DNA from 2 places in the Streptomyces sp. NPDC058308 genome. Region 1 is predicted to be linked to the other one. Evidence: riboswitches for the same ligand, from Rfam matches in the RefSeq annotation. Region 1 holds a riboswitch; the other holds the start of a gene.
What was found. Region 1 has a riboswitch for glycine ahead of gcvP (aminomethyl-transferring glycine dehydrogenase). Riboswitches for the same ligand answer to the same signal wherever they lie in the genome.

Region 1 (15,893 bases):
CCGCGCGGCGCTGCGCTTCATGACGATGTTCAGCGACGAGGAGGGGCAACGGATCCTGACGGAGCACGGCTTCCGTACCGACTCCGACCGGCCCTCCGGCAAACTGGTCACCGCCGCGGGAGGCCGCGCCCCGCAGCCCTACGCCGCCGAGGCCACCGATCCGCCCTCCGACAAGCAGCTCCAGGAGACCCTGGGCATGTGGACGATCACCGTGCAGAGCGCGCGGCTCAGCACGGTCGTCGACGCCTCCGAGTCCATGCGGCAGTTCGTCCCCGGCCGCAACCAGTCCCGTATGGAGGTCACCAAGTCCTCGCTCCTCCAGGCCCTCGCGGGGTTCACGGACGAGGACGAGATCGGCCTGTGGGAGTTCGCCACCCGCCTTGACGGTGCCCGCGACTACCGCGTGCTGGAGCCGACCGAGCGCCTCGGCGACCGCAAGGGCGGCGGCACCCACCGCGACGAGATGTCCGACGCCTTCAGCGATCTGCAGCCCGTGCCGGGCGGCGCCACCGGCCTGTACGACACCACGCTCGCCGCCTACAAGGAAGCGCGGTCGACGTACGCGCGCGGCAAGTTCAACGCCCTCGTGATCCTGACCGACGGCGCCAACCAGGACCCGGACAGCATCTCCCGCGGCTCCCTCATCTCCCGGCTGGAGAACCTATCCGACCCCAAGCAGCCGGTGCCGATCATCGCCATCGCCGTCGGCCCGGACGCGGACAAGGACGAGGTCCAGCAGATCGCCGAGGCGACCGGCGGCTCCGGCCACCAGGTCGACGACCCGGCGCAGATCCACGCGGTCATCCTCAAGGCCATCATGCAGGCGGGCAGCAACCAGGGCTGAGCGAAGGCGCCCGGCCGGGAGCCTCAGCCCGTCGGCACCGCGGGTTCCCGCAGCCCCACGGGCCAGGTGTGGACGGGCTCCCCGGCATGCATCAGCTCGCAGTACCGGCGGGTGGTCGCGGCCAGCGCCTCTTCCCTGGAAAGGCCGCTCTCCCGGGCCCGGTGGTACGTCGTCGCCTGCCACGACGCCCCGTTGACCCGCCGCCGGCACCGCTCCTCGATCACCCCGAGGTACAGGGCCCGGTCAGCGGCCTCCACACCCCACGCGTCGAGACCCGCGGCCGCGAGCGGCAGCAGTTCCTCGCGTACGAGCTGGACGGCCGCCACCTCGGCGACGCCACCGAGCCTGCCGCGCCGCGGCCACTGCAGCGTGGCGTCGATGCCGTCGCGGCACGCGACGTCGAAGTTGCGGGCGGCGGCTTCGAAGGGCAGCCGGGACCACACCGGCCGCGACTCCTCGGCGAGCGCCCGCACCAGGCCGTAGTAGAAGGCGGCATTGGCGATGACATCGGTGACGGTGGGCCCCGCGGGCAGCACGCGGTTCTCCACCCGCAGGTGCGGGACGCCGTCGGCGATGCCGTACACCGGGCGGTTCCAGCGGTACACGGTGCCGTTGTGCAGGACGAGTTCACCGAGCCGTGGCACGCCGCCCGCGTCGAGGACGCCGAGCGGGTCCTCCTCCTCCAGCAGCGGCAGCAGCGCCGGGAAGTACCGCAGGTTCTCCTCGAAGAGCTCCAGCGGCCCGGTGATCCACCGCTCCCCGAACCAGGTGCGCGGCCGCACGCCCTGCGCCTGCAGCTCGGGCGGGCGCGTGTCGGTGGACTGCAGGAACAGCGGCGGCCGCGACTCACGCCACAGTTCACGGCCGAAGAGGAACGGCGCGTTGGCGCCCACGGCCACCTGCGCCGCGGCGACGGCCTGCGCCGCGTTCCACACATCGGCGAAGCGGCCCGGCGTGACCTGCAGGTGCAACTGCACGGAGGTGCACGCCGCTTCCGGCGCGATCGACGCCGAAGTGCAGGTCAGCCGCTCCACGCCCTGGATGTCCAGGGCGAAGTCCTCGCCGCGCGCCGCCACGATCTGGTCGTTCAGCAGGGCGTAGCGGTCGACGTCGGAGAGATTCGCGGACACCAGATCGGCACGGTTCAGCGTCGGCAGAATTCCGATCATGACAATGCCGGCGGCGAGCTCGTTCGCTTTCCTGTGGGCGTAGTTGAGGCCGGTGCGCAGCTCTTCGGCGAGCCGGTCGAGCACGCGTCCGCCGAGCCGGTGCGGGGCAATGTTCACTTCGAGATTGAACATTCCGAGTTCCGTCTGGAAATCCCGGCTCGCGATGCGCTCCAGAACCTGCGCATTCAACATCCTCGGCAGCCCGTCAGGACCGGCGAGATTCAACTCGATCTCCATGCCCATCAGATTCTTGGGCCGGTCGAATCGCCCCTCATCCAACAATCGCTCCAGCCCCGCCAGACACTTCCGGAGCTTGCCGCGGTAGTGGTTCCGATCGGCCAGGTCGAACGTGCCCGCCACGACCTTCTCCCCCATCGAAGCGTCCCTCCTAGAACGGGCAGCCAAGGGTCCGGCCGCTGTGTACGGGGGAGGATGCCCAGGCAATGTGATCGATAACGCCCCGCCCGGGACCACCGGCCGCTAGGCTCGTCGCAGTTGCTGTCCGGCACATTCACCAGGCATGCGGCACAGTGAAGATTCCGTTCCGAACCACCTGGTCAAAAGCACCGACAGGAATCGGCCGACCGCGTACCGCGGGAAATCCGAGGTCATGAAGGCAGAGCCCGCGAAAAATCGGGATAAATGTCCCACAAGGACGGCGCATTAACGCCTTGCCGACAATATCCGGTGCCTCTAGCTGAAACACCGCTCGAACACACCTCGTATAAACTCCGCACTCTAGGCAGAGAGTTGGCGCTCGCGGTTCCCAGCCCCCGCCCCTCTGACCCAGAGCTGACAGCGCCGTCACGCACCTGCCCCCGTTCCACCGTGCCTGTCGAATGAGAGAGGCGACCCACCATGCCGCTGCATGTCCCCCCGGCTCCCGCGCCCGCCCTGCGCAGCGTCCTCGCGGCACTCGGTTCCCCCACTGCCGTACGTGAGGCCCGCACCCCGTCCCTCCGTACGGCACAAGGGCCGGCGAGCCCGGAACTCCCGCTGCCGGTCCACGTGTTGGACCGCATCACTCCAGAGGGCACCTCGCCCACCCGCCTCGCCGGCTGGCGTTTCCTGATCCGCTGCGGCGAGCGCGCCGTCGCCGCGGCCGAGACGATGCTGACTCCGGACGGGTGGGCGTTCTCGCACTTCTTCGAGGGCCCGTACATCGCCTCCACAGAACGCGCCCTGCGGCACGCCGAGGCCATGCCGATGCCGTGCCAGCCGCGGCTGCTCTCCGTGCCCGAGCTCTATATGCTCACCCTCTGGCTGCACCGCGACTGCACGGACGACGGCGCCGGGGGCACGCTGGCCGCCAACGACCTGCTCGTCCCGCTGGCACCCGCCCCGCCCGGCATCGCGGCCCACCGCCCGCACCGCGTCGCCGAACTCCTTCCGATGCTCAACCACCGCCTGACACCGGCACCTCTTCTGACCTCACCCGCCTGACAGCGCCCCATCCGCCTCTCGTGCCCCGCCGCCCCCGGCCGCGGGGCACAGTGCTGCCCACCCGAGTGGACTAGCCCACTCAGGCCACCCCGAACCACCCGAAGAGACAGCCAAGTTGGGCTGAACCGTCCGCGCGGGTGATACGTCATTAAGCAGTAGGAGCCGCTGCGGCAAATTCCCTGCGAATTGACGCGCGGAGGGCAACACTGGGATCGGACCGACTACAACGGGGGGCGGTTATGAACACCGCATCGAGCCACAGGACCGACGTCACAGCCATCTCATCGCAGCGAAAGAACCCTTCCATGTGCCAGCACCAACCACCGTGCCCGACAGCCGACTCCGCCGACCGGGAAGCCGCGCTCCTCATGGCGAGCCACCCGGAACAGGGCTGGAGCCTGCTGTGCAACGGCGTCCTGCTCTTCGAGGACACCGGTGAGCTGCTGCCGGACGGCCAGATCATCGCCCCACATCGACCGCTGGGCACCGATCAGGTCATGACAGCCGCCTGAGCACCGCTGGCACAACCGCACGAGCGCAGCACAGGAAAGACGAGGGGCCGGCCCGGAGAGAACTCTCCGAACCGGCCCCGCCGCATGCCCGCGCCGGGCGAGCGCGGTGATCAGTCCTCGTACGCATCCAGCGGCGGGCAGGAGCAGACCAGGTTCCGGTCGCCGTACGCCTGGTCGATGCGGCGCACCGGCGGCCAGTACTTGTCCGACGCGACGACACCGGCCGGGAAGACGGCCTCCTCGCGGCTGTACCCGTGCTCCCACTCACCGCTCAGCGCGGCGGCGGTGTGCGGGGCGTTCCGCAGCGGGTTGTCGTCGGCGGCCCACTCGCCGGAGCCGACCTTCTCGATCTCCCGGCGAATGGCGATCATCGCCTCGCAGAACCGGTCGATCTCGCCCAGGTCCTCGCTCTCCGTCGGCTCGATCATCAGCGTCCCTGCGACCGGGAAGGACATGGTCGGCGCGTGGAAGCCGTAGTCGATGAGCCGCTTGGCGATGTCGTCGACGCTGACGCCGGTCGCCTTGCTGAGCGGCCGCAGGTCGATGATGCACTCGTGCGCGACGAGCGAACCGGGACCGGTGTAGAGCACCGGGAAGTGCGGCTCGAGCCGCTTGGCGATGTAGTTGGCGGAGAGCACCGCGACCTGGGTGGCCCGCTTGAGGCCCTCGCCGCCCATGAGGCGCACGTACGACCAGGAGATCGGCAGGATGCCCGCGGAACCCCAGGGCGCCGCGGAGATCGGGCCGACACCGGTCTCGGGGCCGGCCGCGGGCTGCAGCGGGTGGTTGGGCAGGTACGGCGCGAGGTGCTCGCGCACACCGACCGGACCGACGCCGGGGCCACCGCCGCCGTGCGGGATGCAGAAGGTCTTGTGCAGGTTGAGGTGCGAGACGTCGCCGCCGAAGTGGCCCGGCTTGGCCAGACCCACCAGGGCGTTGAGGTTGGCCCCGTCGACGTACACCTGACCGCCGGCCTCGTGCACCTGGGCGCAGATGTCGGCGACGTGCTCCTCGAAGACGCCGTGCGTCGAGGGGTAGGTGATCATCAGCACCGCCAGCTCGTCGCGGTGCTTCTCGATCTTGGCACGCAGGTCCTCGACGTCGATCTCGCCGTCGTCGGCGGTCTTGACGACCACGACCTTCATGCCCGCCATGACGGCGCTCGCGGCGTTCGTGCCGTGCGCGGACGACGGGATGAGGCAGACGGTGCGCTGCTCGTCGCCGTTGGCACGGTGGTACCCGCGTACGGCGAGGAGGCCGGCCAGCTCGCCCTGCGAACCCGCGTTGGGCTGCAGCGAGACCTTGTCGTACCCGGTGACCTCGGCGAGCCGCTCCTCCAGCTCACGGATGAGCGTGAGATAGCCCTGCGCCTGCTGGGCGGGGGCGAAGGGGTGCAGCGAGCCGAACTCGGGCCAGGTGACCGGCTCCATCTCGGTGGTCGCGTTGAGCTTCATGGTGCAGGAGCCCAGCGGGATCATGCCGCGGTCGAGCGCGTAGTCACGGTCGGCGAGCTTGCGCAGGTAGCGGAGCATGGCCGTCTCGGAGCGGTGCTGGTGGAAGACCGGGTGGGCGAGGTAGTCGTCCTCGCGCAGCAGGCCCGCGGGCAGCGTGTCCGCGACGGTGGCGTCGAGCGACTCGACATCGGCCTCGACCCCGAACGCGCCCCACACGGCCGCCAGTTGCGCCCGCGTGGTGGTCTCGTCACAAGCGAGGGAGACGTGGTCGGCGTCGACCAGGTGGATGTTCACGCCGCCCTCGCGGGCGGCACGGACGAGCTCCTCGGCCCTGCCCTCGGCGCGCACGGTCAGGGTGTCGAAGTACGCGCCGTGGACGACCTCGACGCCACCGGCCGCCAGGCCCGCCGCGAGCAGCGTCGCGTACCGGTGGGTGCGCCGGGCGATGGACTTCAGGCCATCGGGCCCGTGGTAGACGGCGTACATTCCGGCCATGACCGCGAGCAGCACCTGAGCGGTACAGATGTTGCTGGTGGCCTTCTCGCGGCGGATGTGCTGCTCACGGGTCTGCAGCGCGAGGCGGTAGGCCTTGTTGCCGTCGGCGTCGACGGAGACGCCGACGAGCCGTCCGGGCAGGCTGCGCGCGAACTTCTCGCGGACCGCCATGTAACCGGCGTGCGGACCGCCGAAGCCCATCGGCACACCGAAGCGCTGGGTCGTGCCGACGGCGATGTCGGCGCCGAGCTCGCCGGGCGAGGTGAGCAGCGTCAGGGCGAGCAGGTCGGCGGCGACGGTGACGACCGCGCCGATCTCGTGCGCCTGGTCGATGAGCGGCTTGATGTCGCGTACGGCACCGGAGGCGCCCGGGTACTGCAGCAGGACGCCGACGACGCCGCGCTCGGCCACCTCGGCGGGAATGCCCTCGCTCAGGTCGGCGACGACCACCTCGACGCCGGTCGGCTCGGCGCGGGTCTGGATCACGGCGATGGTCTGCGGCAGCGTGTCGGCGTCGACGACGAAGGCGCCGTTCTTGACCTTGCCCATGCGCCGCGACAGGGCCATGGCCTCAGCGGCGGCGGTGCCCTCGTCCAGGAGCGAGGCCCCGGAGGTGGGCAGGCCGGTCAGCTCGGCGACCATGGTCTGGAAGTTGAGCAGCGCCTCGAGCCGGCCCTGCGAGATCTCGGGCTGGTACGGGGTGTAGGCGGTGTACCAGGAGGGGTTCTCCATCACGTTCCGCAGGATGACCGGCGGGGTGAAGGTCCCGTAGTAGCCGAGCCCGATCATGGAGTCGAGGACCTGGTTCCGGTCGGCCAGCGAGCGCAGCTCGGCCAGTACCTCGGCCTCGGAACGGGCGCCGGGCAGGTTCAGCGCCTCGGCGTTCTTGATCACATCCGGCACCGCGGCGGCCGTCAGCTCGTCGAGCGAGCCGTACCCGACCTGGGCGAGCATTTTGGCCCGCGCTTCCGCATCGGGCCCTATGTGCCGCTGCTCGAAGGGAATGCCCTGCTCGAGCTCGGAGAGCGGGATGCGATTGGTGGCAGTCATTGCGGAGGCCTCCTGGTCAGCACGACCTGCGAGGGGTACCACGGCGCGGGTACCCGGACGGCCTCCCCCTCTGTCATCTCAACCTGAGAGCTTCACAGTCCCGTCTCTCGACAGATCTGCTTTCACCGTCGGTGAGGAAGGGTTCGGAACGTGCCCGCCCGACGCCCGCCCTGCTTTCCAGAGTGACCTCGTCCGTGCGGTACGGGTGCCTGAGAGATTCCGGGGAGGATTTGCTCCTTCGGCGCCCCCGGAAAGTGTGTTCCGGAGAGCTCTCCCGCACGGGGTCAGCGGCCGGAAGCCAGCCTACCAGCGAGGACCATGGCCGATCCCTCGAGTGGCCACCTGCCCCGAAGTGCTCTTTCGTAGTGACTACGAACGAATAAGGATGAGTTGCACCCGATTTCGTCAGGCCGCGACCAGCTGGAGGGCCCGTGCAGACCGACATCGATCCGCGCAACCTGATCGGCCGCAAGGCGTTCGACCGAAACGGGACCAAGATCGGCACCATCGACGAGGTCTACCTCGACGACGCCACCGGCGCCCCGGAGTGGGCGGCCATACGCACCGGCCTGTTCAGCCGCGACGCCTTCGTCCCGCTGGAGCCGAGCGAGCTCCTCGGGGACGGCACCCTGCGCATTCCCTTCGACCGCGCCCTCATCAGGGACGCCCCGGACTTCGGAGTCGGCCGCCACCTCTCGCCCGAGCAGGAACTCCAGCTCTACCACCACTACGGCCTGGACACGACACCACCACAGTCCCCGCCACCCGACCAGAGCTTCGGCCGCATCGCGGGCACAGAACCTCCCTGACCCGGCGTCGTCCCTTTCCGGCCACCCCGTCTCAGCCCTGGTCCCCCACCTCCACGCGAGCCGGGCTGGACGCCACCTCAAGCCCCGCCTCAGCGCCCGCCCCGCGGACCTCCTCCGGCGCCTCCGCGGCGACCAGCGGCAACGGCTCGGCCGGCACCAGGTCCGGATCCTCCGTACGGAACGTCCGCACCCGCCCCGGCGGCGAGTACGGCGTCTCGAAGCGCACCGTCACCCGCCCGAGGCCGCTCCCCTGCACCCACCCGTGCCCGTACTCGGCATGGCGCACATCGTGACCGGCCGCCCACCGCCGCTCGGCCGGCGCCACCGGATCCTCGGCGCTCTCCACCGCCTGCTCACCCGGCACCGGCTCCTTGGGCACACCGCCACCGCTCCCGCCGCCCTCGGGCTCCGCCTCCGCGCCACCTCCGGCCGCCGCGAGGGCCGCCGCCGCCTCCGCCTCGACCTCGGCAGCCTGGGCCTGCGCCTGCGCGAAGAGATCCTCCTGCGTGTAGTCCGCGAGGCCGGAGACACCCACGCCAAGGAGCCGCACCCCGCCCGTGGTGTCCACGGACTCAAGGAGACGCGCCGCGGCCTCCCGCACCACCCCGGGGTCGTCCGTGGGCCCGCGCAGCGTCTCGGACCGCGTCAGTGTCGAGAAGTCGAAGCGCCGCACCTTCAACACGATGGTCCGCCCCGAGTGCCCCGCCGCCCGCAACCGCTGCACACACCGCTCGGCGAGTCGCGCGACCTCGCCCCGGACCCGCACCCGGTCGTGGATGTCCACGTCGTACGTGTCCTCGACGCTCACCGACTTCGTGTCCCGCTCGGCCACCACGGGCCGCTCGTCGTGCGCGAGCGCCATCCCGTACAGCGAGCCCCCGTGCGCCTTGCCCAGCAGCCGTACGAGCTCGTCCTCGCCCGCCTCCGCCAGCTCCTCCACCGTGGTGATGCCCGCCCGCCGCAGATGATCCCCCGTGGCCGGTCCCACCCCCGGCAGGATGCGCACCGACTTGGGCCCGAGCAGCGCCCGCTCCGACCCCGGTGCTATCAGCCTGAGCCCGTCCGGCTTGGCCTCCTCGGAGGCGATCTTGGCCAGCATCTTGGAGACGGCGAGCCCCACCGACCCGGTCAGCCCGGTCACCGCCCTGATGTCCGCCCGCAGCCGCTCCCCCACCGCCCGGGCCGTCTCCGCGTCGTCGGCGACGCCGCCGGCCTCCAGATCCACGAAGGCCTCGTCCAGGCTGAGCGGCTCCACGAGCGGCGACAGCTGCCGCAGCAGCCCCATCACCTGCTCGCTGACCTCGCGATACAGCCCGAAGCGCGGCACGAGATAGGCGGCGTTCGGCGCGAGCCGCCGCGCCTGCCCCATCGGCATCGCCGAGTGCACTCCAAAACGACGCGCCTCGTACGAAGCGGTGGCGACCACACCCCGCGGCCCCAGACCGCCGACCACCACGGCTTTTCCGCGCAGACTCGGCTTCGCGGCCTGCTCTGCGGACGCGTAGAAGGCATCCATGTCCAGATGCAGGATCGTCGGCGCGCTTCTCACATCTCTGATGCTGCCCTATGCCACTGACAACGCGGCGTCGCAAGGCCCGTCGCCGGGCCCTGGAGCCGGTGCGGGAAGTGCCTAGACGGCCTTGTTGCGGCGCCTGGCCAGTTCGTCGGCCGGATTGTGCCCGATGAGGGTCTCGCCGGTGTCGACGCGCTCCCCGTGCAGCTGGGACAGCGCGGCCTCGACATCGCGCCAGACGACGCCCACGGCGATCCCGAAGACCCCCTGGCCGCCCTGGAGCAGGTCGTGGACCTCGCTGGACGACGTGCACTCGTAGACCGTCGCACCGTCGCTCATCAGCGTCATCCGCTCCAGGTCCTGGAACCCGCGCTCCCGCAGGTGCTGGACCGTCGTCCGGATGTTCTGCAGCGACACACCGGTGTCGAGGAACCGCTTCACGATCTTCAGGACGACCACGTCGCGGAAGCTGTACAGCCGCTGGGTCCCGGAGCCGCCCGCCGCCCGCACACTGGGCTCCACCAGCCCGGTACGGGCCCAGTAGTCGAGCTGTCGGTAGGTGATGCCCGCGGCCGCGCACGCGGTGGGACCGCGGTAGCCGATCTGCTCGTGCCCGGACGTCGCGTCCCCGCTCCCCTGGACCGCCATCGGTCGATTCGGAGAGTGGTCGGAGGCACCGCCGTGGAGCGGGTAACCACCGTCCACCGCCGTACCGTCGCCGCTGCTTCTCACGCCGACCTCCCTCCTTGACCTGCCTTCTCGACGGTAGGCAGTCGCCAGGGGCTCGTCAACGATCGCCACACTCGGCACGCCGAGTGATAATCACCCTGAGAGTGGTTTCCCGTACCGCACCGCGGGGAAAGGCTAGCCGAATGGTCCGACGCGGGCCGCTGTAAGCGGCTCACTGGCTGTTGGTGCCGAAGTCCTCGGGCGAGATCTGGTCGAGGAACTCGCGGAACTTCTCCACCTCGTCCTCCTGCTCGTCCGGGATCGCGATGCCGGCGTCGTCGAGGACACCGTCACTGCCGAAGATCGGCGTCCCGGTGCGCAGCGCAAGCGCTATGGCGTCGGACGGCCGCGCGCTCACCTCGACACCGCTGGCGAAGACCAACTCCGCGTAGAAGACCCCTTCCCGCAGGTCGGTGATGCGCACTTCGGAGAGCTCCTGACCCACCGCTTCCAGCACGTCCTTGAACAGGTCGTGGGTCAGCGGCCGTGCGGGTGCCATGCCCTGCTGCGCAAAGGCGATGGCGGTTGCCTCACCTGGTCCGATCCAGATGGGGAGGTACCGGTCGCCTCCCACTTCACGCAGGAGCACGATCGGCTGGTTGGAGGGCATTTCGACCCGGACACCTACGACGTCGAGCTCGTTCACACAGCAACCCTAGGACGTGGCTGGCAGGTTTGGGTAGTCGGGCACCCGCCGAGTAGCGGCCGGGCGTGCTCCGAGTCAGGGCAGTCTGACGCCGAGTGCCGTCTGCACGAGCGCCGAATGGAGCCTGCCCGTGAGCCCGGCGAGCTCTTTGGTTCGGGCCTCGGCATGGGCCCTGGTCTGCGGATTGCGGTGCCGCCGCAGCGGCGCGACCACCTGGTCGACGAGCCCGGCCTCCCGCTCGGCGGCGGCCTTCATGGCCCGCAGATGCCGTGGCTCGATACCGAATCGGCCGAGTTCGACGACGAGCGTGGCGACCGTGACGGCCTCCGCGTCGTAGCCGCCGTCCGGCAGCGGCGCGACCAGCCCGTAGGCCTCCCACTCGCCGAGCTGCACCTCGTCGATCTCCGCGGCGGCCAGGAGCTCGGCACGGCCCACACGGGCCACCGTCGGCCCCTGGGCCTCGTGCCGGCCCTGCGCGTCGCCACCGTCCCGCTGACGCCCCAGAGACGGCATCGGAGGCTGCTCACCGCGCTCCAGCGCGTCGAGGTGCTCCCGGATGACCTTGAGCGGCAGATAGTGGTCCCGCTGCATCCGCAGGACCTGACCGAGCCGCTCGACGTCCTCCGGGCTGAACTTCCGGTACCCGGACGGTGTCCGCTGCGGCTCGATGAGCCCCTCGGACTCCAGAAAGCGGATCTTGGAGATCGTGACCTCGGGAAATTCGTCACGCAGCTCGTTCAGCACGGTGCCGATACTCATCAGCCGACGGTCCGCGACGGCGGTGCCGATGTCGGCACCGCCCCTCGGTGTTTGAAGCATGGACCTTCCCTGGGGGTTGTCCCCCCAGACGGCGCCTGGGGGAGGGTCAGAGGCCGACGGCCCGCTGGCTCGCGTAGAAGACCAGGCGGTACTTGCCGATCTGCACCTCGTCGCCGTTCGAAAGCGCGACCGAGTCGATGCGCTCACGGTTGACGTACGTGCCGTTGAGGCTGCCCACGTCCGCGACGGTGAAGGAACCGTCCTGGACACGACGGAACTCCACGTGGCGACGCGACACCGTCACGTCGTCCAGGAAGATGTCGCTCTGCGGGTGCCGCCCCGCCGTGGTCAGCTCGCCGTCGAGCAGGAAACGACTGCCCGAGTTCGGACCGCGGCGCACGACGAGCAGCGCGGAACCGAGCGGCAGCGCGTCCACGGCCGCCTGGGCCTCCGGGGAGAGCGCGGGAGACTGGGTCTGCCCCGTCGTCTCGGCGTCGTAGGCCTCCAGGCCCGAGATGGAGATCGTCGAGGTGGTCTCGGACGGACGCTCCGGCGCGGCTCCGGCCCGCAGCGGCGCACCGCAGTTGGAGCAGAACCGGCTCGCCTCGGCGTTGCGGTTCCCGCACCTCGTACACACCAGGGCCATGGACGGGTCCTCCTGCCGTGGCTGCCCCGCGGGGGCATTCGATGCGTACGGGCCGGAGGTGAACCCTCCACCCGTACCTGAGGTTGAAGGTTCCCCGAAACCTATGCGGCCGGGACCGGCAGGGTCAACAGATGACGCGCCCTGTCCGCCCGAAATGTCACCACCTGGACCAGCGACCTGATCGCGGAACATCGGGCGCCCCGCGCCCTGCTCCTCGGCATCTCCATGGCGCGGAGCACGGTGACGGGCAGTGGCCGGATTGCCGCTGTCCTCTCGTGCGCTCTTGCCGAACAACTTCGCAAACAACTTCACGGGCGATTCCCCTTGACCGAAACAGACCCGCCCGTGGGGCAGGACGAACCCTGATTGCACACACCGGCATTCATCGGTGAGCCAGACATCCTCACAACGTCCGTGGCCACCAAACAGTTTCCACCACGCACCACGCTTCCGGTGCGCCGACCCCCCGCAACCTCATGCCCTCGCCTGGCGGCCCCCATGCGTCCGCCCCTCACTCGGAGGACGACCGAGCGTAGTCAGGCCGCTTCGCAGGTCGCAAGGCGTTCACAATGATCTTCTCCGAGCGTTCCACGGTCACCGTGGCCTGCTCCTTCTCCAGAGTCTGCACCACGCCTCCCGGGATGTTCAGCGCAGGTTCGAGATCCTGCGGCTTGCCGATCACCTTGAAGAGGTACGGCTCGCCGACCTTGTGGCCGTCCACCCGTACGCCACCGCCGCCGGCGTCGGACAGGTAGGTGTTGGCCACGACACGTACGTCATTGATCTGGATCGCCTCGGCACCCGCGGCGCGCAGCTCCTGAATGGCGTCGAGCAGCATGTCCGCCTCGATCGCCCCCTTCTTGTCCTCGATGGTCAGGGTGATGCCGGGCCCCTGGGCCGCCACCGTGCCTGCCAGGATGCCGAGTTGCCTCTCCCGCTCGACCGTCTGCTTGCGCGCCTCTTCGGCCTGGTCCGAGCTGTTCTCCAGCCCGGTCCTCTGGTCCTCGAGGCGTCGCTTCTCTTCTTCCAGACGCTGAGTTCGGTCATCCAGTTCATCGAGGATGCGTACGAGATCTTCTTGTCTCGCACCGCGCAGTGCGCTGCTGTCGTTGTTGGACCGCACCTGAATGGCCAGGCCGAGGCCGAGCACGAACAGCAGCAGGGCGACGATGAGTTGGGGCCGGGTCACCCGCGGCGGCCACAATCCCTGCACCAGCCGCTGGCGGCCGGTGAGCTGCGGCTTCTTTCCGGGCTCGGTCGACGCGGGCTTCTCGGGCACGCTGGGGACCTCCGCGGGGAGCTCCCTGTGCCGGTCGTACTGGGGCCTCTCGTCGGAACTCATCGGCGTCACGCCCTGAAGACATGCCGACGGATCGCGGCGGCGTTGGAGAAGATCCGGATACCGAGGACCACGACGACGCCGGTGGACAACTGCGCGCCGACGCCCAGCTTGTCGCCCAGGAACACGATCAGCGCGGCCACCACCACGTTCGACAGAAACGACACGACGAACACCTTGTCGTCGAAGATGCCGTCGAGCATGGCCCGCAGCCCGCCGAACACGGCGTCGAGAGCCGCCACGACGGCAATAGGAAGGTACGGCTCGACCACCGCCGGAACCTCGGGCCGAACCAACAATCCGGCCACGACTCCCACGACGAGGCCCAGTACGGCGATCACGATGTGCCCTTTCCTGCCTTCGGCTCTGCTGTACGTACGGTCACGCTCGGCGCTGCCGGCAGCCGGAGCTCGTCCGACCCGGAGATGCTGGTCCGGATGCCGAAGTTCTCCTGCAGAGCATGCAGGTACTGTCCGTCGCGGCTGTTCTGGAACCGGGTGCTCAAGCGCTTCGCGTCCCCGACCGCAAGCACCGTATACGGCGGCACCAGCGGTCTGTTGTCCACCAGTATCGCGTCACCCGCGGCCCTGATCGCCGACAGCGCGGTCAGTCGCTGGTCGTTGATGGAGATCGCTTCGGCGCCCGACTGCCACAGGCCGTTGACGACGCGCTGCATGTCGCGGTCGCGCACCCGCCCGGTGTCGGAGAAACCGGAGCTCTCGCGCGGCCCGCCGCCACCCTGCTCGGCTTGCTTCTTGTCGTCCACCACGAGCTTGACGCCGGGCCCGTGCACTTCCGTCGCCCCGGAGAGGAGACCCATCAACTCGCCCTGGCTGCCGCCGTGCTTCTTCAGCGCGGCCTGCTGGCGGTCGCCCACGTCGTCGCGGAGCTCGTCCACGTCGTCCTCGAGCTTGTCGGCCCCGGCGGTCGCGTCCTCGACACGGTCGATGAGCTCCTCGCGCTCCTTGGCCACCACCGGTGCTTCTATACGCGCCTGCGCGGCACCCACGGTGACCACAAGCGCGGCGAGCACGAGCCCGGCCGCGAGCCCCAGTTTGGCCCGCAGCGGACGAGGGACACCGCTGTCCCCTCTGGCCTTCTTCCGGGCCGCCGCCTCCGCGTATCCCTCGTCCAGGCTGTGGTCCATGACGGTGGTGAGCAGCGACATGGACGCGTCCGGACGCCGAGGGCGCGAGGGGGTGCTCCGAACGGGGGGCTGCTGCGGCATGCCGCACATCGTCGCACGTCGCGGGCGCTACCTCCGAATGGCCCCACCGGCGCGCCGGACAGCACCTGTTACGGGTGCTGTCCGGCCCTGGAACAGGTCAGCGACCTGCGCTGTCCACCACCGTGGACCACTCGTCGAGCAGCGCCTGGGCGGACGCGTCGTCCGGCCCCTCGGCCCACAGATGAGTGACGGCCTCGGCGGGGTCGGGCAGCACGAGCACCCAGCGTCCGTCGGTCTCCACGACCCGCACACCGTCGGTCGTGTCCACGGACCGCTCCCCGGCCGCTTCCACCACGCGACGCATCACCAGGCCCTTGACGGCCCACGGAGTCGCGAGATCACGCCGCAGCACGTGCGCGCGCGGGATACGCGCGTCGATCTGGCTCAGGGTGAGCTGCGTACGCGCCACCAGACCGATGAGCCGTACGAATGCGGCAGTTCCGTCGAAGACGCCGCTGAACTCGGGGATGATGAACCCGCCCCGCCCGTCACCGCCGAAGATGGTCGAGTCCTCACGGCCCACCCTCGTCAGATCGTCCGGCGACGTGGTCGTCCAGTCCACCTGAGTGCCGTGGTACGCCGCGACCTGCTCGGCGATGCGCGTGGTCGTCACCGGCAGCGCCACCCGCCCGCTCCGCCGCTCGGCGGCGACGAGATCGAGCATCACCAGCAGGGCCCGGTCGTCCTCGACGATCCGCCCCTTCTCGTCCACGAGCGACAGCCGTTCGCCGACGGGGTCGAACCGCACCCCGAAGGCGGCCCGGGCGGACGCCACGATCTCCCCGAGCCGCACGAGCCCGGACCGGCGGCCGTCCGCGGTCTCCGTGGGCCGCGACTCGTCGAGCCCGGGATTGATGGTCAGCGCGTCCACTCCGAGCTTTCCGAGGAGGCTCGGGAGTACGAGTCCGGCGCTTCCGTTGGACGCGTCGACGACGACCTTGAGGCCCGCCTCGGCGACGCCCGTGGTGTCCACGTTCCGCAGCAGGGAGCCCGTGTAGGAGTCGAAGACACTGGACGGGAAGTGCAGATCACCGATCTCACCGGGGAAGGCCCGCCGGTACTCCTGGCGCGCGTAGACCCGGTCCAGCTTGCGCTGGCTCCCCTGCGAGAGGTCCGCGCCCTGTCCGTCGAAGAACATGATGTCGACGGAGTCCGGCACTCCGGGCGTCGTCCGGATCATGATCCCGCCGGCGCTGCCGCGCGCGGTCTGCTGCCGTGCCACGGGCAACGGCACGTTCTCCAGGTCCCGTACGTCCA
Region 2 (15,893 bases), on a different contig from region 1:
GAGGACGACTGGGAGGAGCTGTCACAGGCGCTGGGCGCGGCGTACGACGGCGACGCGACGGAGCTGTCCCGCCTGGCGGAGTCGGGGGACCAGGACACGGACTCCCACCGAGGGGTACGCGCCCGCGCCGCCACCGGGAACGACGACGACGCGATCATCGCCGTCGACTGCCTCGACGTACCGCACCCGCACACCGCGGGCCCCTACTGGAAGGCCCTGGGCCCCGCCGACAAGGCCGCGGGCCCGTACGGCACGTCAAGCGTCGTCGACGAGCTGACCTGCAAGAACTGGCCCACAGGAAGAAACAGCGACCGGCGCCCGCACCGGGTCGCCGCGCCCGGCGTGCCGCCGGTCCTGGTGGTCGGCACCACCGGCGACCCCGCCACCCCCTACGAGGAGGCGGAGAGCCTCGCCGGGCAGTTCCCGGGCGGCATGCTCCTGACGCACGACGGCATCGGCCACACCGCGTACGGCCGCGGCAACACCTGCGTCACGCACGCCGTCGACCGCTACCTCATCCACCTGAAGCACGTCCGCCCGGGCAAGAGCTGCTAGGTCGTGGCTCAGCACTCGATGATGTTCACCGCGAGCCCGCCCCGCGCAGTCTCCTTGTACTTGACGCTCATGTCGGCGCCCGTTTCCTTCATCGTCTTGATGACCTTGTCGAGGGAGACCTTGTGGGAGCCGTCGCCGCGCATCGCCATCTTCGCGGCGGTGACGGCCTTGACCGCCGCCATGCCGTTGCGCTCGATGCACGGGATCTGGACGAGGCCGCCGACCGGGTCGCAGGTCAGGCCGAGGTTGTGCTCCATGCCGATCTCGGCGGCGTTCTCGACCTTGGAGGGGGAGCCGCCCATGACCTCGGCGAGCGCGCCCGCCGCCATCGAGCAGGCGGAGCCGACCTCGCCCTGGCAGCCGACCTCGGCGCCGGAGATGGAGGCGTTCTCCTTGAAGAGCATGCCGATCGCGCCGGCCGCGAGGAGGAAGCGGACGACGCCGTCCTCGTCCGCGCCGGGCACGAAGTTCATGTAGTAGTGCAGGACGGCCGGGATGATGCCCGCGGCGCCGTTCGTCGGGGCGGTCACGACGCGGCCGCCCGCCGCGTTCTCCTCGTTCACGGCCATCGCGTAGAGGGTGATCCACTCCATGGAGCGGGCCTGCGGGTCGCCCTCGGCGCGCAGCTGGCGGGCGGAGTTCGCGGCGCGGCGGCGGACCTTGAGGCCGCCGGGCAGGATGCCCTCGCGGGACATGCCGCGCGAGACGCAGGCCTGCATGACGCGCCAGATCTCCAGGAGCCCCTCCCGGATCTCCTCCTCCGTGCGCCAGGCCTTCTCGTTCTCCAGCATCAGCGCGGAGATGGACAGGCCGGTCTCCTCCGTGCGGCGGAGCAGCTCGTCGCCGGTGCGGAAGGGGTGCTTGAGGACGGTGTCGTCCGGCACGATCGGGTTCTCGCCCGCCACAGCGTCCTCGTCGACCACGAAACCGCCGCCTACGGAGTAGTACGTCTTCTCCAGGACGAGGGCGCCCTCACGGTCGTACGCGAAGATCGTCATGCCGTTGGCGTGGTAGGGCAGGGCCTTGCGGCGGTGCAGGATCAGATCCTCGTCGAAGTCGAAGTCGATCTCGTGCACACCGAGGAGGTTGATGCGGCCGCTGCTCCTGATCTCCTCGACGCGGCCGTCGGCGCTCTCCACGTTCACCGTGCGGGGCGACTCGCCCTCCAGGCCCAGCAGGACGGCCTTCGGGGTGCCGTGGCCGTGGCCGGTGGCGCCGAGCGAGCCGTACAGCTCGGCCCGTATCGCCGCGGTGTGGGCCATCAGGCCCTCGTTCTTGAGGCGCCCTGCGAACATGCGGGCAGCGCGCATCGGACCGACCGTGTGGGAGCTGGACGGGCCGATGCCGATCGAGAACAGGTCGAAGACCGAGATGGCCACGGAAAACTCCAATGGTGGTTGGTAGACGCCGTTGTCTGCCGGGTGATGCAGAAGTACAAGGCGGTGCAGGAATTACGGGAGCGCGAAGCGCGGTACCCGGTACAGGGTGCGGGGCACCCTGCTCACTCTCCAGTGTGCAGGGTGCCCCGGCGTTTCGTACGTACGAACAAAAGCGTACGAAATTACTTCAGACCGGCGTACAGGGGGTGCTTGTCGGCCAGAGCCGTCACGCGGGTCTTGAGCGCGGCCGCGTCGAAGCCCGGCTTGAGGGCCTCGGCGATGATGTCGGCGACCTCGCGGAAGTCCTCCTCCTGGAAGCCGCGCGTGGCGAGCGCCGGGGTGCCGATCCGCAGGCCCGAGGTGACCATCGGGGGGCGCGGGTCGTTCGGGACCGCGTTGCGGTTGACCGTGATGCCGACCTCGTGGAGGCGGTCCTCGGCCTGCTGCCCGTCGAGCTCGGAGTCGCGCAGGTCCACCAGGACCAGGTGCACGTCCGTGCCGCCGGAGGCCACGCCGACGCCGGCGGCCTTGGCGTCGTCCTGCACCAGGCGCTCGGCCAGGATGCGGGCGCCGTCCAGGGTGCGCTGCTGGCGCTCCTTGAAGTCGTCCGACGCGGCGACCTTGAAGGAGACGGCCTTCGCGGCGATCACGTGCTCCAGCGGGCCGCCCTGGAAGCCGGGGAAGACCGCGGAGTTCAGCTTCTTCGCGAAGTCCTTGTTGCGGGCCAGGATGATGCCGCCGCGCGGGCCGCCGAGCGTCTTGTGCGTGGTGGAGGTGACCACGTCCGCGTACGGCACCGGGTTCGGGTGCAGACCGGCGGCGACGAGCCCGGCGAAGTGCGCCATGTCGACCCACAGGTACGCGCCGACCTCGTCGGCGATCCGGCGGAACTCGGCGAAGTCCAGCTGGCGCGGGTAGGCGGACCAGCCCGCGATGATCACCTTGGGGCTGTTCTCCTTGGCCAGGCGCTCGACCTCGGCCATGTCGACCAGACCGGCCTCGTCCACGTGGTAGGCGACCACGTTGAACTGCTTGCCGGAGAAGTTCAGGCGCATGCCGTGGGTGAGGTGGCCGCCGTGCGCCAGGTCCAGGCCGAGGATCGTGTCGCCGGGCTGGGCGATCGCGAAGAGGGCGGCCTGGTTGGCGGAGGCGCCGGAGTGCGGCTGGACGTTGGCGTACTCGGCGCCGAACAGGTCCTTGACCCGGTCGATCGCGAGTCGCTCGGTCACGTCCACGTGCTCGCAGCCGCCGTAGTAGCGGCGGCCGGGGTAGCCCTCGGCGTACTTGTTGGTCAGGACGGTGCCCTGGGCCTCCATGACGGCGACCGGAGCGAAGTTCTCCGAGGCGATCATTTCCAGGGTGGACTGCTGGCGGTGGAGCTCGGCGTCGACGGCGGCGGCGACGTCCGGGTCCAGCTCGTGGAGAGGGGTGTTCAGAAGCGACATCACACGATCCCTATCGGTATGGGTCAGCCGGCGGTGAATGCGGTGTACTCGTCGGCGGTCATCAGGTCGTCCGGCTCGCCCGAGATGCGCACCTTGAACAGCCAACCGCCCTCGAACGGGGCGGAGTTGACCAGCGAGGGGTCCTCGACGACGTCCTGGTTGGCGGCGACGACCTCGCCGTCCACGGGGGAGTAGAGGTCGCTGACCGACTTGGTCGACTCCAGCTCGCCGCAGGACTCGCCCGCGGTCACCGTGTCACCGGCCTCGGGGAGCTGGGCGAAGACGACGTCACCGAGCGCGTTGGCCGCGTGCTCCGTGATGCCGACGATCGCCACGCCGTCCTCAGTGGCCGACAGCCACTCGTGCTCCTTGCTGTAACGCAGCTGCTGGGGGTTGCTCATGACCTGAATTCTCCTGTACGCGGGTGGGTGCTGCGGAACGGGACTGATGTGCGTGGGATCACTTCCGGGGCCCCGGGCGCCGGGTCCCACGCGGGGGACAACGCTACGAGCGTCACTTCTGTCGCTTGTAGAACGGCAGGGCCACGACCTCGTACGGCTCGTGGCTGCCGCGGATGTCCACGCCCACGCCCGGCGTGCCCGGCGCCGCGTGCTCCGCGTCGACGTACGCCATCGCGATCGGCTTGCCCAGCGTCGGGGACGGGGCGCCCGAGGTGACCTGGCCGATGACCTTGCCGTCCAGGACCACGGGGAAGCCCGCGCGCGGGACGCGGCGGCCCTCGGCGATCAGGCCGACGAGCCTGCGCGGCGGGGCGGCCTCGGCGCGCTCGGCGGCGGCCGCGAGGGCGGCGCGGCCCACGAAGCCCTCCGACTGCGACGTCTTCTCGAACTTGACCACCCGGCCGAGTCCGGCGTCGAACGGCGTCAGCTCGGCGGTCAGCTCGTGCCCGTACAGCGGCATGCCCGCCTCCAGGCGCAGCGTGTCGCGGCAGGAGAGGCCGGCCGGGACCAGGCCGACGGGCGTGCCCGCCTCCATCAGCGCGCCCCACAGCTTCTCCGCGTCACCGGGGGAGACGAAGAGCTCGAAGCCGTCCTCGCCGGTGTAGCCCGTGCGGGCGATGAGGGCGGGGACGCCCGCGACGGTGCCGGGCAGGCCCGCGTAGTACTTGAGCCCGTCCAGGTCGGCGTCCGTGAGCGACTTCAGGATGCCGGGGGACTCCGGGCCCTGGACGGCGAGCAGGGCGTACGCGTCCCGGTCGTCGCGGACCTCGGCGTCGAAGCCGTCGGCGCGGGCGGTCAGCGCGTCGAGCACGACCTGCGCGTTGGAGGCGTTGGCGACGACCATGTACTCGGGGGCACCGGCCGCACCGAGGCGGTAGACGATCAGGTCGTCCAGGATGCCGCCGTCCTCGGCGACGATCATCGTGTAGCGGGCGCGGCCGACGCCGACCGAGCCGATGTTGCCGACCAGCGCGTAGTTCAGGAAGTCGGCGGCCTCGGGTCCGGTGACGGTGATCTCGCCCATGTGGGAGAGGTCGAAGAGACCGGCCTTGGTGCGCACGGCGTTGTGCTCGTCGCGCTCGCTGGCGTACCGCAGCGGCATGTCCCAGCCCGCGAAATCGGTCATGGTCGCGCCGAGGCGGCGATGCACGGCGTCGAGGGCGGTCAGACGGGGGGCAGTGCTCATGAAGGGAACTCCCAGGGCGTGACGGGCGAGGTCGATCCTCCCCATCTGTCATCGGAACCTGAGAGGTTCGCCGAGAGCGGCTCGGTGTCCGAGACGCCCGGCTTGCACCTTGGGTGGGACCGCCGGGGCGGCCCGCTTTTCAGATGTGCCTCGCCCGCGCGGTACGGGGCCTGAGAGATTCAAGGGAGGGACTTGCTCCTTCGGCGCCCCGGGCCCAGCACTGGCTGGCTCCGGGGACTCTCCCGCGCGGATTCAAACGGCCGGTATGGAGTTGGCGGGCACATCATTGCACGCGACTCTGTCCAGGGGGACCCGTGACCGGCCACGGATCCCGCGGCCCGGACACGCTTGTGCCGCATTACCTTCTCTTTACACTTGCCGGGGAAGCAGTACGTGACCGCTATGGGGAGGCCGATCACGGTGCGCAGCAGGACCAGTGTCCACGCCACGACCACCGGGCTGGCGACCGCGGGGGTGGCGCTGCCGAAGCAGCCCGCCGCCCCCGCCACGGAGAGCTGCGGACCGCTTCCCGTGGCCGTCGTCCGCGACTTCCGCCGACGGGCCGGCCACAGCCCGCACCGCCTCACCTTCGGCGAGGGCGACCTGGTCGTCGTCTCCGGGCTGCCCGGCGGCGGGAAATCGACCCTGATGCGGCAGGCCGTCACCGGCCCGCGCATCGACTCCCAGGACACCCGCGACCGCTGGGCCCGCCGCATGCCGCGCCTGCTGCCGTACGCGCTCTACCGCCCCCTGGTCCGCCTCGCGCACTACGCGGGACTGCGCCGCACCCTGCGCGCGGGGGTGAGCCTCGTCGTGCACGACTGCGGCACCCAGCCCTGGGTGCGCCGCTGGCTTGCCCGCGAGGCCGCCCGGCGCGGCGCGGCCCTGCACCTCCTGCTCCTCGACGTGCCGGTGCAGACGGCGCTGCGAGGCCAGCACGAGCGCGGCCGCGGCGTCTCGCGGTACGCCTTCGCGCGCCACCGCAGGACGGTCGGGCGGCTCGTCGGCGCCGCCGAGCGCGGCGACCTGCCGCGCGGCTGCGGTTCGGCGGTGCTCCTGGACCGCGCGGCGGCGCAGGTCCTGCGGGGGATCGCCTTCGACCGCTGAGCGCCCCGGCGTTAGGGTTCGAGCCGCAGGCAGAGCGGTCGCGAGCAGGGGTTGGACAGATGGACTTTCCGGCGCAGGCACACGCCCATCCCTACGGTGGATGGCCGGGCAACGAACTGGAGGAGGTCCTGGCGGCCTCTCTCGGCGCCCCCGCGTCCGCGGGCGGCCGGATCGTGGAGGTCCTCGGCCGCAGCCAGGTCTGGATCCCGCTGCCGAACGGCGGCGGCCCCGACAGCGGCACCCTGGACCTGCCGACCCTGGAGATCGAGGGCCAGGCGTACGTGCCCGTCTTCACCTCCGAACAGCAGTTCCGCCAGGCCCTGGGCGAGGCCGCGGACCGGATGGGCCACACCGTGGCGCCCGCCGTGGAGTTCGCCCGCGGCCTCCCGCCGCAGCTGGGCATCGCGCTGAACCCGGACGGCACCGTCGGCGTCCCGCTGCCGCCGCCCGCCGTCGCCGAGCTCTGCCGGGCCGGCCGCTCCGAGCTCGACGGACCCGCCACCGGCGGGCGGGTGAAGCTCTACGAGCCGGACTGGCAGCACGACCCGGTGGACTTCCTGGCCGCCGCGGGACGGGAGTTCGAGGCGGCCGGGGTCGTCCTCACCGCCCGCCGCTGCCTGGCGTCCGTCGAGACGGACGAGCCGACGCTCTTCGTCGGCGTCGAGCTGTCCACCTGGGACGGCAACGCCCGCGACCTTCCCATGGAGGCTCTGGGCCGCGCCCTCGGCCAGGTGCCGGTCCCCTGGCCGGTGAACCTGGTACTCCTCGACGTGGCGCAGGACCCGGTGGGCGACTGGCTGCGCGCGCGGGTCCGGCCCTTCTACCACCGCGGGGCCTGAGCCCGGGCGAGCCCCGCGGACCTGAGGTGTCGTACGTCAGGACCTGAGGTGTCGTACGTCAAGTCCGTGCCAGGATCGCCGCTTAAGCTGGTTCCATGACCCGGTCGGGGCACGTCCGTGCCCGGCGACGGGGCTCTCGGGTGGTTCGGGTGCGAAGCGAAGGGGCGGTTACGGGTGAGTGCGTCGGGCACGGCCGCGGGTGATGGGGTCTCCCCTGCACGAGCTGGCTCGGGCGCCGGGGGACAGGTCGAGCAGATGCTGCGCCAGGTGACCCCCGGGCGCTACGACGCCTACGAGGCACTGCTGCGCGCCCTCGCCGCCGACCAGGTGTGGATGCTGCTCTGGCACGGTCAGGCCGGCTCGCCCGACGCCCAGTACGGGAACATGGAGGTCGAGGGGATCGGCTACGCCCCCTGTGTGACCTCCGCCCAGGAGCTCTCCGCCAGTGGCTGGAACCGCAGCTATGAAGTGGTGCGCGGTCTCGACATCGCCCGCACCCTCTACCCCGACCACTACGGCCTCTGGCTGAACCCGCACGCGCCCGGCGGCGGCGTCGGCATCCCCTGGCTGGATCTGCGCCGCATGGCCACGGGCCTGGACCTGCTGCCCGCGGGCCCCCTGCGGCTCACCGAGCCGAGCATCGAGATCCCCCAGTTCTACGCGCTGCTCACGCAGAACGCGCACCGCACCCCGATGGTCCGCTCGCTGCGCCGCGCCTGGGTGCAGCCCGCGCTCGGTGCGCCCTATCTGGCCATCGGCCTCGACGTGTACGACACGTCGCCGACGTCCGTGGACGCGATCCGGACGATGATGCAGCAGTCCATCCCGGCCGTCCCGGAGGGCCTGCCCGTCTCGACGGTCGCGATGGCCGACGATGACGACCCGGTCGCGATGTGGCTGCGCGCCAACACCCGGCCGTTCTACGACCGCGAGGCCCAGGCGGCCCCGGCGCCGGCGAGCGGTTACGGCTACCCCGCGCCGTACTGAGCAGCGCCGACGGAGGTGATGTCCGTTGTGATGCGGGTGGGGCCCTATGGACCCGCGTGAAGCATTGCACCCCAACTGCCCCGTGTTCGCCCCTCGTTCACTGGCGTCCGGATAACGGAACACCTCGATCAGCATCACGGTTGCGCATCCTTTCCCCGTCAAGTCTGGTAACAGATCGCGACGTGGATGAAGACTCCCGCTCCAAGGGGCCTTCGCCCCTGGGTACGACGGACTGATCACGTCGCTACAGCGGCAAGTGCGGGCCGGTCACCACCGGTTGAGAGGGGTCCCTGCCACGATGACGGCACCATTGCATGACACACCTGCGGACGCGGACCCGACCGAGGACGTCGCCCCCGCAGTTGATGCAGGGGTGAAAAAGGTCGAGGGCCGGTCCCTCAAGCAGATCGCCTGGAACCGCCTGAAGCGGGACAAGGTCGCCCTGGCGGGCGGCATCACGGTGCTGGTACTGGTGCTGGTCGCCGTCTTCGCGCCGCTGATCGTGGACCTGCTGGGGCACCCGCCCAACGACTTCAACCAGGACAAGCTCGATGAGCTGACCGGTCTCCCCAAGGGCGATCTCGGCGGCGTGAGCGGCGACTTCCTCTTCGGGGTCGAGCCCAACAAGGGCCGCGACGTCTTCAGCCGGATCGTCTTCGGCGCGCGGATCTCGCTCCTGGTCGCGTTCCTCGCGGCGATCGTCGCCGTGGTGCTCGGCACCCTCTTCGGGATCATCGCCGGGTACTTCGGCGGCTGGATCGACGCGCTGATCAGCCGCGTGATGGACGTGCTGCTCTCCTTCCCGCAGCTGCTCTTCATCATCTCGCTGGTCTCCGTGCTCCCCGACGACCTGCTCGGCCTCGAAGGCACCAGCGTGCGCGTCGCGATCCTCGTCATGGTCATCGGCTTCTTCGGCTGGCCGTACGTCGGACGGATCGTCAGGGGGCAGACTCTTTCGCTCCGTGAGCGCGAGTACGTGGAGGCGGCCCGCAGCCTCGGCGGCGGCAAGCGCCACATCCTGTTCCGTGAACTGCTGCCCAACCTGGTCGCCCCCATCACCGTCTACGCGACGCTGATGATCCCGACCAACATCCTCACGGAGGCGGCCCTCAGCTTCCTGGGCGCCGGCGTCAAGCCGCCGACGGCCTCGTGGGGCGGCATGCTGCGCGACGCACTCAAGACGTACGAGCACGACCCCATGTTCATGGTCTTCCCGGGCGTCACGATCTTCATCACCGTTCTGGCCTTCAACCTCTTCGGCGACGGGCTGCGGGACGCGCTCGACCCGAAGGGGACGCGCTAGAAGGTCCCGACTGGCTTGCCCCTGCCGCATGTCAGGTGGCTTTAACCATGGTTCTCCGGCAGCTCAAGGCCAGGGACCGCGAATCTCGGAGGTTACGAGAAAATGCCCACAGTTTCCTCGAAACGACGGCTCACCAGCGGTGCGGCCCTCGTCGTCGCGGCACTGGTGACCACCACGGCGTGCGGCGGCGGTGACGGTGACGACAGCGACTCCAAGGGTGCCGGTTACAACGCGGCGCTGAACAAGGTCGCCAGCCCTTCCAAGAAGAAGGGAGGCACGCTGAAGATGGTCGGCAAGCAGGACCTGGACTCCGCCGACCCGCAGCGCGCCTACTACGGCATGACGTGGGACTTCATGCGCTTCTACACCCGGCAGCTGGTGACCTACGACACCAAGCCGGGCAAGGCGGGCACGAAGCTGGTCCCCGACCTCGCCACCTCCACGGCGAAGATCTCGGACGACGGCAAGACCTACACGTACAAGCTGCGTGCCGGTCTGACCTGGGAGGACGGCTCCAAGCTGACCTCCAAGGACATCAAGTACGGCATCGAGCGCACCTGGGCGACGGACACCATCACCGGTGGTCCGGGCTACATCCGCCAGACGCTCGACCCCAAGGGCAAGTACAAGGGCCCCTACAAGGACAAGGGCGGCCTCGACGCGATCGAGACCCCCGACGACCAGACCATCATCTTCAAACTGCCCAAGCGCAACGGTGACTTCGAGCAGTTCCTGGCCATGCCCACCGGTTCGCCGGTGAAGGAGGCCAAGGACACCAAGGCCAAGTACACCCAGCGGCCGTTCTCCGCGGGCCCGTACAAGTTCCAGCAGTACAAGTCCAACAAGAAGATCGTGCTGGTCCGCAACGACAAGTGGAAGAAGTCCTCGGACCCGATCCGCGCGGCGCTGCCCGACAAGATCGACGTGACGTTCTCCGCCAACCAGGAGGAGAACGACAAGAAGTTGATGGAAGGTGACTTCGACGTCGACCTCAACGGCACGGGCATGACCCAGTCCGGCCGCGTCAGCGCCGTCACCGACCACCGCGCCAACGTCGACAACATGCACACGTCCTTCGTGCGCTACGTCGCGCTCATCCACAACGCGAAGCCGTTCGACAACGTGCACTGCCGCAAGGCCGTGTTCTACGCGACCGACTACGACAGCATCCAGCAGACCCGCGGCGGCAAGGTCGCGGCCGGCGACATCGCCAACAGCACCTTCCCCGTGGCGATCCCGGGCCACAGCAAGTACGACCCGTACGGCGTCCTTGCGCGCAAGGGCAAGCCGGACGCCGCCAAGGCCAAGGACGAGCTGAAGCAGTGCAACAAGCCGGGCGGCTTCACGACCAAGCTCACCGCCCGCAGCAACAACCCGGGTGAGGTCGACGCCGCCGAGGCGCTGCAGCAGTCGCTCGGCAAGGTCGGCATCAAGGTCCAGGTCGACTCGCTCGACGGCGCCGACACCTCCAGCATCACCGGCTCGCCGTCCGTCGTGAAGAAGCGCGGCTACGGCATGACGATGAGCGGCTGGGGCCCGGACTTCCCCTCCGGCCAGGGCTACGCGCAGCCGCTGTTCGACAGCCGCTTCCTGAACCCGACCGGTAACTACAACGAGTCGCAGATCAAGGACAAGAAGGTCGACGCGCTCTTCGACAAGGCGATCGCAGAGACCGACCCGGCCAAGGCCGGCGAGGTCTACAAGGAACTCGACAAGAAGATCCTCGACCAGGCCGACTGGATGCCCTTCCTCTACGAGAAGAACATCACCTGGCGCGGGTCGCGGCTGACCAACGCCTACATGTCCGACGGCTACAACGGCCGTTACGACTACGCCTCGCTCGGCGTCGTCAAGTAACTCCCGCAAGGGAGCCAGTAGTTGTTCGTTCCACCGCCGCCGAATCCCGCCAGTCCGAAGGGCAGGTGATGGCCCCGGGCGGTGGCCGGAGCTCCTCACAAGGGGGCTCCGGCCACCGCCGGGCCGCGCACAGTGCTTGCTTATCTCATCCGGCGCCTGATCGCCGTAATCATCATGGTGCTGGTCGTACTGCTCGCGACCTTCACCGTCTTCTTCATGCTGCCCAAGTGGGCGGGACAGGACATCGCCGTCCTCTTCGCCGGCAAGGCCACCGGAGCCGAGCAGATCGAAGGCATCCGGACCAAACTGGGGCTCGACGACCCGCTGCTCGTCCAGTTCTGGGAGTTCATCAAGGGCATCCCGATGGGGCGTGACTACGTCAACGGCAGTGACGTCACACACTGCCCGGCGCCCTGCTTCGGCTACTCCTTCCGCACCGAGGCGCCCGTCTGGGAGACCCTCAAGGACGCGCTGCCCGTCACCGGCGCGCTCGCCGCGGGCGCCTGCGTCCTGTGGCTCGCCGCGGGTGTCGCCACCGGTGTGGTCTCCGCCCTCAAGCGGGGTTCCATCTGGGACCGCTCCGCGATGACCGTCGCCCTCGGCGGCGTCTCGCTCCCCGTCTTCTTCACCGGCATGATCGCGATGGGCATCTTCGTCCACAACCTCGGCTGGGTGAAGATCGCGGACAGCCTCAGTACCGACGACTCGGCCGGCGTCTGGCTCCAGACGCTGATCCTGCCGTGGATCGTCCTCGCCTTCCTCAACGCCGCGATGTACGCCCGCCTCACCAGAGCCACCATGCTCGAAGTGCTCGGCGAGGACTACATCCGCACCGCGCGCGCCAAGGGTCTCGGCGAGGCCGCCGTCATCCGCAAGCACGCGCTGCGCTCCGCGATGACGCCGATCCTCACCGTCTTCGGACTGGACCTCGGTGTCCTGATGGGCGGCGCCGTGCTCACCGAGTCCACGTTCAACCTGCCGGGGCTCGGCCTCGAAGCGGTCAGGGCCATCAGCAGCAAGGACCTGCCCGTCATTCTCGGCGTGACCCTGTGCGCGGCGCTCGCGATCGCCGTGGCCAACCTCGTCGTCGACCTTCTGTACGCCGTCATCGACCCGCGAGTGAGGCTGGGATGACCGAACTGTCCAAGAGCGGAGCAGCGGTGGGCGAGCCCGTCGCGGACTCGCCCGCTCCCTCCGCCTTCCTCGAGGTGCGCGACCTCAAGGTGCACTTCCCGACCGACGACGGCGTGGTCAAGTCCGTCGACGGGCTCAGCTTCCAGCTGGAGAAGGGCAAGACCCTCGGCATCGTGGGCGAGTCGGGATCCGGCAAGTCGGTCACCTCGCTCGGCATCCTCGGCCTGCACACCGCCGGCCAGTACGGCGCCCGCAAGGCGCAGATCTCCGGCGAGATCTGGCTGGACGGCAAGGAGCTGCTCACCGCCGACCCCAACGAGGTGCGCAAGCTGCGCGGCCGCGAGATGGCGATGATCTTCCAGGATCCGCTCTCCGCGCTGCACCCGTACTACTCCATCGGCAAGCAGATCACCGAGGCGTACCGGGTCCACAACGACGTCGACAAGAAGACGGCCCGCAAGCGCGCCATCGACATGCTCGACCGGGTCGGCATCCCGCAGCCCGACAAGCGCGTGGACTCCTACCCGCACGAGTTCTCCGGCGGCATGCGCCAGCGCGCGATGATCGCGATGGCCCTGGTGAACAACCCCGAGCTGCTCATCGCGGACGAGCCGACGACGGCCCTCGACGTGACCGTCCAGGCGCAGATCCTCGACCTCATCCGGGATCTGCAGAAGGAGTTCGGCTCCGCCGTCATCATGATCACGCACGACCTGGGCGTGGTCGCCGAGATGGCGGACGAGCTCCTGGTCATGTACGGCGGCCGGTGCGTCGAGCGCGGCACCGCCGAGAAGGTCTTCTACGAACCCCAGCACCCCTACACCTGGGGCCTGCTGGGCTCGATGCCGCGCATCGACCGCGAGGAGACCGAGCGGCTCATCCCGGTCAAGGGCTCCCCGCCCAGCCTGATCAACCTGCCGAGCGGCTGCGCCTTCAACCCGCGCTGTCCCTACGCGGACATCCCCAAGGACCAGATCACCCGCAGCGAGCGTCCCGAGCTGCGCCTGGTGGGCGACGGGCACTACTCCGCCTGCCACATGTCGCAGGACGAGCGCGGCCGGATCTGGACCGAAGAGATTGCGCCGAAGCTGTGAACGATGCCGCGAAGGACCATAAGAACCCCAAAGGCACTGCGAAGGGCCAGGAGATGACGATCCCGGCGCAGACGAAGAGCTCGCCCGAGCCGCTGCTCAAGGTCGACGGCCTGGTGAAGCACTTCCCCATCAAGAAGGGGCTGCTCCAGCGCCAGGAGGCGGCGGTGCAGGCGGTCGACGGGCTCTCCTTCGACGTACGCCCCGGTGAGACGCTCGGCGTGGTCGGTGAGTCCGGCTGCGGCAAGTCGACGATGGGCCGGCTGATCACGCGGCTGCTCGAACCGACCAGCGGCCGCGTCGAGTTCGAGGGCACGGACATCACGCACCTGAACACCGGCCGGATGCGTCCGCTCCGCCGGGACGTCCAGATGATCTTCCAGGACCCGTACTCGTCGCTGAACCCCCGGCACACCATCGGCACGATCGTCGGCGCGCCCTTCAAGCTCCAGGGCGTCAAGCCCGAGGGCGGCGTGAAGAAGACCGTGCAGGAGATGCTGGAGCGCGTCGGGCTCAACCCCGAGCACTACAACCGCTATCCGCACGAGTTCTCCGGCGGTCAGCGCCAGCGCATCGGCATCGCGCGGGCGCTGGCGCTGCGCCCGAAGCTCGTGGTGGCGGACGAGCCCGTCTCGGCCCTGGACGTCTCCATCCAGGCCCAGGTGGTCAACCTCCTGGACGACCTCCAGGACGAGCTCGGCCTCACGTACGTGATCATCGCGCACGACCTGTCGGTCATCCGGCACGTCTCGGACCGCATCGCGGTGATGTACCTCGGCAAGATCGTGGAGCTGGCGGACCGCAAGGACCTCTACTCCACGCCGATGCACCCGTACACCAAGGCGCTGCTCTCCGCGGTGCCGGTGCCGGACCCGAGGCGGCGCGGCGTCAAGAGCGAGCGGATCCTGCTCCGGGGTGACGTCCCCTCGCCGATCGACCCGCCCAGCGGCTGCCGCTTCCACACGCGGTGCTGGAAGGCGACGGAGATCTGCAAGACCAAGGAGCCGCCGCTGACGGCGCTCGCCACGGGACACCAGGTGGCGTGCCACCACCCGGAGAACGCCGACGACCAGGCGCCCGAGGACACCAAGCTGCTCGCGGTGGCCAAGGAGGCGATCGAGGTGGTGACGGTGGTGCCGAAGGCGGAGGAGACGGCCGCGAAGGCGTCTGCGGAACCGGAGCCTGTCGTTTCCAAGGGCGACGTGACGAAGGACGAGGGTCAGAAGTCGACTGAGTCATAAGGCAAGTTGACCCGGGCAAAGTACGCGTCCTAGGTCATGTACATGCCCTGACGGGAGAGTGCAGAGTCTGCGTGTCCGCTTCCTCGGACACCCCATCGGAACGCGTTCGAAGGGAAGACTCATGGCACTCTCCCGTTCGGCACGTCTGGGAGCGCTCGCGACCGCGGCGCTCTCCTTCTGTCTGATCGCCGCGGCCCCCGCGCCCCACCCCGGCTCCGACGGCGTCGGCGACCCGTACTTCCCCCAGCTCGGCAACGGCGGCTTCGACGTACGCCATTACGGTCTCGACGTCGCCTACGACCCCGACACCGACCGCCTCGACGGCCGCACCACGATCACCGCGCGCGCCACCGAGAACCTGTCGTCCTTCGACCTCGACCTGCAGAAACTCAACGTCACCCGGATCGAGGTGAACGGCAGACGCGCCCGGTTCACGCGCACCGGCGACGAGATCCGCATCACGCCGCGCGAGGCCCTGCGCAAGAACAAGAACTTCACGGTGACGGTCACCTACGGCGGGGTGCCCGAGGCGCTCAGCGGCCCCATCGTCTTCGGCTCCGACTACGGCTGGATGAAGACGGGCGACGGCGTCTTCGTGGCCTGCGAGCCCAACGCCGCCTCCACCTGGTTCCCCTCCAGCGACCACCCCTCCGACAAGGCCGCCTTCGACATCCGCATCAAGGCGCCCAAGGGCCTCACCTCCGTCTCCAACGGCCGTCTGGTGGGGACGTACGACAAGGGCGGCCAGCGCGTCGCGCACTGGCGCTCGGCCAAGCCCATGGCGACCTACCTCGCGACCGCCACCATCGGGAAGTTCGACGTGCGCACCGGGAAGACCCCGGGCGGCACGCCGATCTACGTCGCGATCGACCCGACGCTCCCCACGGGCAACGTCGACGTGTACGGCATCACGGCCGAGGTGACCGACCACTGGTCCGAGGTGTTCGGCCCGTACCCCTTCGAGGAGACCGGCGCGATCGTCGACGACATGCCGCAGGCCGGCTTCTCCCTGGAGACCCAGACCAAGCCGGTCTACTCCGCGGTCCGGAGCGAGTCGACGATCGCCCACGAGCTGGCCCACCAGTGGTTCGGCGACTCCGTCTCGGTCGGCAAGTGGAAGGACATCTGGCTCAACGAGGGCTTCGCGACCTACTCCCAGTGGCTGTGGTCCGAGCACAAGAAGACCCAGTCCGCCCACGACGCCTTCCGCGCCGCCTATGGCTCCCGCCCCGCCGACTCCGCCTTCTGGCAGATCACGGTCGGCGACCCGCAGCGCGACACGATGTTCGCCTCGGCCGTCTACCAGCG

Region 2: linked by a shared signal. The riboswitch ahead of gcvT (glycine cleavage system aminomethyltransferase GcvT) and the one ahead of gcvP (aminomethyl-transferring glycine dehydrogenase) in region 1 are both predicted to bind glycine.

Annotation. Positions count from the first base shown of each region.
Region 1 covers NZ_JBHVZA010000033.1:2,267-18,159, reverse strand. Annotated here, with positions in the region: gene ACFVYL_RS32280 (substrate-binding and VWA domain-containing protein) at 1-844, shown strand, start outside; gene ACFVYL_RS32275 (glutamate--cysteine ligase) at 868-2,388, opposite strand; gene ACFVYL_RS32270 (hypothetical protein) at 2,872-3,456, shown strand; gene ACFVYL_RS32265 (DUF5999 family protein) at 3,762-3,968, shown strand; gene gcvP (aminomethyl-transferring glycine dehydrogenase) at 4,079-6,967, opposite strand; glycine riboswitch at 7,155-7,254, opposite strand; gene ACFVYL_RS32255 (PRC-barrel domain-containing protein) at 7,399-7,776, shown strand; gene ACFVYL_RS32250 (DNA polymerase IV) at 7,808-9,325, opposite strand; gene ACFVYL_RS32245 (MerR family transcriptional regulator) at 9,407-10,021, opposite strand; gene ACFVYL_RS32240 (bifunctional nuclease family protein) at 10,191-10,664, opposite strand; gene ACFVYL_RS32235 (MerR family transcriptional regulator) at 10,740-11,483, opposite strand; gene ACFVYL_RS32230 (FHA domain-containing protein) at 11,530-12,498, opposite strand; gene ACFVYL_RS32225 (DUF881 domain-containing protein) at 12,581-13,411, opposite strand; gene ACFVYL_RS32220 (small basic family protein) at 13,417-13,749, opposite strand; gene ACFVYL_RS32215 (DUF881 domain-containing protein) at 13,746-14,645, opposite strand; gene ACFVYL_RS32210 (sugar phosphate nucleotidyltransferase) at 14,734-15,893, opposite strand, start outside.
Region 2 covers NZ_JBHVZA010000047.1:22,274-38,166, forward strand. Annotated here, with positions in the region: gene ACFVYL_RS35945 (alpha/beta hydrolase) at 1-555, shown strand, start outside; gene ACFVYL_RS35950 (L-serine ammonia-lyase) at 564-1,934, opposite strand; gene glyA (serine hydroxymethyltransferase) at 2,117-3,379, opposite strand; gene gcvH (glycine cleavage system protein GcvH) at 3,403-3,780, opposite strand; gene gcvT (glycine cleavage system aminomethyltransferase GcvT) at 3,893-5,026, opposite strand; glycine riboswitch at 5,176-5,281, opposite strand; gene ACFVYL_RS35970 (AAA family ATPase) at 5,429-6,133, shown strand; gene ACFVYL_RS35975 (enhanced serine sensitivity protein SseB) at 6,193-6,972, shown strand; gene ACFVYL_RS35980 (enhanced serine sensitivity protein SseB C-terminal domain-containing protein) at 7,228-7,959, shown strand; gene ACFVYL_RS35985 (ABC transporter permease) at 8,258-9,262, shown strand; gene ACFVYL_RS35990 (ABC transporter substrate-binding protein) at 9,365-11,119, shown strand; gene ACFVYL_RS35995 (ABC transporter permease) at 11,252-12,253, shown strand; gene ACFVYL_RS36000 (ABC transporter ATP-binding protein) at 12,250-13,347, shown strand; gene ACFVYL_RS36005 (ABC transporter ATP-binding protein) at 13,401-14,585, shown strand; gene ACFVYL_RS36010 (M1 family metallopeptidase) at 14,707-15,893, shown strand, end outside.